2 regions of the Stenotrophomonas oahuensis genome follow, and region 1 is predicted to be linked to the other one. Evidence: riboswitches for the same ligand, from Rfam matches in the RefSeq annotation. Region 1 holds a riboswitch; the other holds the start of a gene.
The links. Region 1 has a riboswitch for cobalamin ahead of metE (5-methyltetrahydropteroyltriglutamate--homocysteine S-methyltransferase). Riboswitches for the same ligand answer to the same signal wherever they lie in the genome.

Region 1 (2,386 bases):
TCGGGACTGACACGGTATCGGCGCTGTGCCTGGCCCGCGCGCACTACCACGAGCCGATGGCGGGCTATTCGATTCCGGCCGCCGAGCACAGCACCATCACCAGTTGGGGCCGCGAACGCGAAGTGGATGCGTATCGCAACATGCTGAAGCAGTTCGGCAAACCCGGCGCGATTGTCGCGGTGGTGTCGGACAGCTATGACATCTACCACGCCATCCGCGAGCACTGGGGCACCACGTTGCGCGAAGAGGTGATCGCCTCGGGGGCCACGCTGGTGATCCGCCCCGACTCGGGCGACCCGGTGGAGGTGGTGGCCGACAGCCTGGTACTGCTCGACGAAGCTTTCGGCCACACGGTGAACGGCAAGGGCTACCGCGTGCTCAACCATGTGCGGGTGATCCAGGGTGATGGCATCAACCCGGATACGATCCGCGCGATCCTGCAGCGCATCACCGACGCCGGCTACGCGGCCAACAACGTGGCCTTCGGCATGGGCGGTGCCCTGCTGCAGCGGCTGGACCGCGACACCCAGAAGTTCGCGCTGAAGTGCTCGGCGGCGCGGGTCAACGGCGAATGGATCGACGTGTACAAGGATCCGGTGACCGACAGTGGCAAGCAGAGCAAACGGGGACGGCTGCAGCTGGTGCGCAACGTGGAGGATGGCCGGCTGAATACGGTGCCGGTCAATGACGGTACGCTTCCTACCGGTACTGAAGACGCGATGGTCACGGTCTGGGAGAATGGGGAGCTGCGGGTCGACGAGGCGTTTGCCATGATCCGCACCCGCGCGGAACGCACCCGCGTTTGATGCCGCCAAGCTGTTCTTGACCTTCGCCCGTCCGAGGTCTACCTTGTGCGGGCCGAAGGTGTTTATCTCTTCATGCAGATGAAGGGATGAAATTAAACGGGAATCCGGTGAAAGCGCTCTGCGCTCATTCCGGAGCTGCCCCGCAGCGGTGAATGGAAACGACCCCCGCCACACAGCACTGGGCTTCGCGCCTGGGAAGCGGCGGGCACTAGGTGGGCCTGCGCGCCCGTGTCCATCAGCCCGAATACCGGCCCCGGCCAGAGAGCACGACCGCTTTCTGCTTCGATCCGGTTCGCCCGCGGGGGCGAAGGTCGCTGGTGAAGCGCACATGGCCGCAAGGACGTGGACGCTGCACGGTTCCTTCGTTCCTCAATGCCGCCAAGCAATGAGGACACTTTTCATGACCACGGTTACCAATCTGGGTTTCCCCCGCATCGGGGCCAAGCGCGAGCTGAAGCGTGCGCTGGAAGCATTCTGGTCGGGCCAGAGCAGCGCGCAGTCGCTGCTGGACACCGCCGCGACGCTGCGCGCCACGCACTGGCGGCTGCAGCACGACGCCGGCGTGGATGTGCCGACCAGCAACGACTTCAGCCTGTATGACCAGGTGCTGGATGCCGCCTTCCTGTTCGACGCGATTCCGGCCCGCTACCGCGCCCTGGCCGACGCGGATCCGCTGGCCGGCTACTTTGCCATGGCCCGCGGCCTGCAGCGCGACGGGCATGACCTGCACGCGCTGGAAATGACCAAATGGTTCGACACCAACTACCACTACCTGGTGCCGGAATTGCAGGCCGGCCAGGGCTTTGCCCTGCGCGGCAACAAGCCGCTGGCCGAGTACCGGCAGGCGCAGGGTCTGGGCATTGAAACGCGCCCGGTGCTGATCGGCCCGGTGACCTTCCTGCTGCTGTCCAAGACCACCGACGGCAGCCCGGCGCTGGACCTGCTGGACGCGCTGCTGCCGGTGTATGTGGAACTGCTGGGCCAACTGCAGGCGGCGGGTGCTGCGTGGGTGCAGCTGGACGAGCCGGTGCTGGTGCGGGACCTGGACGATGCCACGCGCGCGGCCTTCGTTCATGCCTATGAAGTACTGGCTGCAGCCACCCGCCCCAAGGTACTGGTGGCCACCTACTTCGGTGCGCTGGAAGACAACCTGGCGCTGGCCACTGGGTTACCGGTGGAGGGCCTGCATGTGGACCTGGTGCGTGCACCGGAACAGCTGGATGCGGTGATCAAGGCACTGCCGGCAGGACGTGTGCTGTCTGCCGGTGTGGTCAACGGCCGCAACATCTGGCGCACCCATCTGGACAACGCCTTGCTGCTGGCGCGCTATGCGCATGGTCACGTCGGTGGCGACCATCTGTGGCTGGCCCCTTCGTGTTCGCTGCTGCACAGCCCGGTGGATCTGGCCCACGAGACCAAGCTGGATAGCGAGCTGCGGGGTTGGCTGGCGTTCTCGAAGCAGAAGCTGGAGGAACTGCGCCTGCTGGCCAATGCCATCGACAACCCGGCCGTGGCCGAGAGGCCGCTGGCGGCGGCCCGCGAACGGCTGGAAGCGCGCCGCCGCTCGCCGCGGGTGCACA
Region 2 (2,386 bases), 310 kb from region 1:
TCGGCGCGACCGACGTTGGCGGTCAGGGTGAAGCGCTCGCTCGGCGCATAGCGCACCTTGCCGCCCAGCACCTGCTGCAGGGTTTCCGAGTAGTTGTAGTAGCCGTCGTAGTGGTTCTCGCCTTCGGCGCGTAGCGCGGTGCCTTCGACGCTGAGCGAGTCGGTCAGCGCATAGCCGCCGCGCAGGCTCATCGACAGGTTGCGGTAGCCGTCGCGGTCGGGTTCGTCCGCGCCACAGCCGGCAAAGGTGGCTGCATCGCCACGGCAGCTGTTGATGCCATCGGTGTGCTGATAGGCGATATCGGTGCCGAACCAGCCGCGCTCGCCGCTGCCGCCAATGCCGCCGCTGGCCTCGCGCAGGCCGTTGCTGCCGCCACCGAGCTGGAAGTGCGGGGCAAAGGTGCCGGTGTTGCGGCGGGTGAAGATCTGGATCACGCCCCCAATCGCATCGGCACCGTACAGGCTGGACTGCGGGCCGCGCACGATTTCCACGCGTTCAATCTGCTCCAGCGGCAGGTCCTGGATCATCGCCAGGCCCAGGTCGCCGGTGTTGATGCGCACGCCGTCCACCAGCACCAGGGTGTGGGCGGAATTGGTGCCACGCAGGAACAGTGAGCTCTGCTTGCCCAGCCCACCGCTGTTGTTGAGATTGATGCCGGCGCGGCCACGCAGCAGGTCCTGCAGCGACGCCGACTGGCTGCGCTCGATCTCGGCGCGGTCGATCACCTGTGCCGGTGCGATGCTGTCCTGCAGGGCAATCGGGGTACGCGTGGCGGTGACCAGCACCTGGTCCAGCGCGGTGGCATCGTCCTGTGCGGCGGCCAGCAGCGGCAGTGCGCTCAGCACGGCCAGGGTAAGGGTTTGCAGCTTCATCAATCACTCCGGGTACCGCGCACGCCCGCGCGGCAGGGAAAAGGAGGATCACGCTGCAACGGACGACGACGGTGGGCAGGCGCGCACGGCACTGCTTGCCGCCGCCATGCCCGCCGCATCGCAACCAGTCAGCTTCAGGGCCGGTCTCCGGGCTGGCGGGTCGAGCGGACGCTGTCTGCTCGCGCCAGGCACCTTCCCATGCCGCAGCACAGTGGTATCTCGCCTGGCTTCCACGCTTACCGTTGCGGGGGCAGCGCCGGCCTGTTCACCGGCTTCCCGTTTAAACCGCAGCCCAAAAGCTGCGGTCACCCAAAAGCACGCGGATTCTATCCTGTAGGGACACGCCATGCGTGTCCGCGACCCTGTCCGGCACCGCGCGTTGACACGCATGGCGTGTCACTACGGGTCTTCGTGCCCGTCTTCTTCTTCCTCATCCACCACCCGCTCATACACCGGCCCAGACGCCGGCGGAGCCTTCTTCAGCGGCTGCTCGGCAATGATCGCCTCGTACTCCGCCACCAGGGTGGTGCGGCGCGCTTCCGGCAGTTCCTGCCAATGGCAGTCCTGCAGCGCGCCTTCCAACGAATACAACAGGTTCAAGCTGGGCTTGAAACCGGCCCGCTTGACCTTCACGAAGGCCCCGACCGCCCCGATGGCGGCCAGATCCTCCGGCGTGCGCAACCCGACCTGGCGCAGCCAGGCAGCACTCTTGGGGCCGATGTTGCGCAGCTTGGCGCTCATCCCAGGGCCTCGACGAACACCGCGGCAATGGCTTCCAGCCCAGCCTGGTCGTCGGCATCGAAGCGGGCCAGCACCGGGCTGTCCAGGTCGAACACGCCGATCAGGGTGTCGCCCTTGAACAGCGGCACGACCAGTTCCGAGCGCGAGGCCGAATCGCAGGCGATATGGCCTGGGAAAGCGTCCACGTCTTCAATGCGCTGGGTGGTGCGGGTGGACGCGGCCGCCCCGCAGACGCCCTTGCTCAGCGGAATGCGCACGCAGGCCGGCAGGCCCTGGAACGGGCCAACCACCAGCTCGGTGCCGTCGAAGAAGTAGAAGCCGGCCCAGTTCAGCTCGGGCAGGGCGTGGTACACCAGCGCCGACAGGTTGGCGGCATTGGCGATGCGGTCCGATTCACCGTGCACCAGGGCGCGGGCCTGGGCCAGCAGCTGGCCGTACTGTTCCGGCTTGCTGCCGGTAAGCGAGGAAGAGGTAAACATGGCCGCAGTCTAGCGTAGGGACACGCCACGCGTGTCCGCGATAATGCCCCACCGTTCATCACCGACGATCCCCATGTCCCAAGGCGTCCCGTTCCCGCCCGCTGTCTACGTCACCGGCACCGATACCGGCATCGGCAAGACCTTCAGCAGCTGCGCCCTGCTGCACGCCCTGCGCCTGCAGGGCCTGCGCGCGGTGGGCATGAAGCCGGTCGCCAGCGGTTGTGAGATGACCCCGGAAGGCCTGCGCAATGAAGACGCCGTCGCCCTGCGCGCCGCCAGCCACCCAATGCCGGC

Region 2: linked by a shared signal. The riboswitch ahead of btuB (TonB-dependent vitamin B12 receptor) and the one ahead of metE (5-methyltetrahydropteroyltriglutamate--homocysteine S-methyltransferase) in region 1 are both predicted to bind cobalamin.

Annotation. Positions count from the first base shown of each region.
Region 1 covers NZ_CP115541.1:1,990,369-1,992,754, reverse strand. Annotated here, with positions in the region: gene PDM29_RS08625 (nicotinate phosphoribosyltransferase) at 1-806, shown strand, start outside; cobalamin riboswitch at 845-1,076, shown strand; gene metE (5-methyltetrahydropteroyltriglutamate--homocysteine S-methyltransferase) at 1,207-2,386, shown strand, end outside.
Region 2 covers NZ_CP115541.1:2,300,121-2,302,506, forward strand. Annotated here, with positions in the region: gene btuB (TonB-dependent vitamin B12 receptor) at 1-872, opposite strand, end outside; cobalamin riboswitch at 994-1,200, opposite strand; gene PDM29_RS10105 (TfoX/Sxy family protein) at 1,272-1,613, opposite strand; gene PDM29_RS10110 (GAF domain-containing protein) at 1,610-2,092, opposite strand; gene bioD (dethiobiotin synthase) at 2,166-2,386, shown strand, end outside.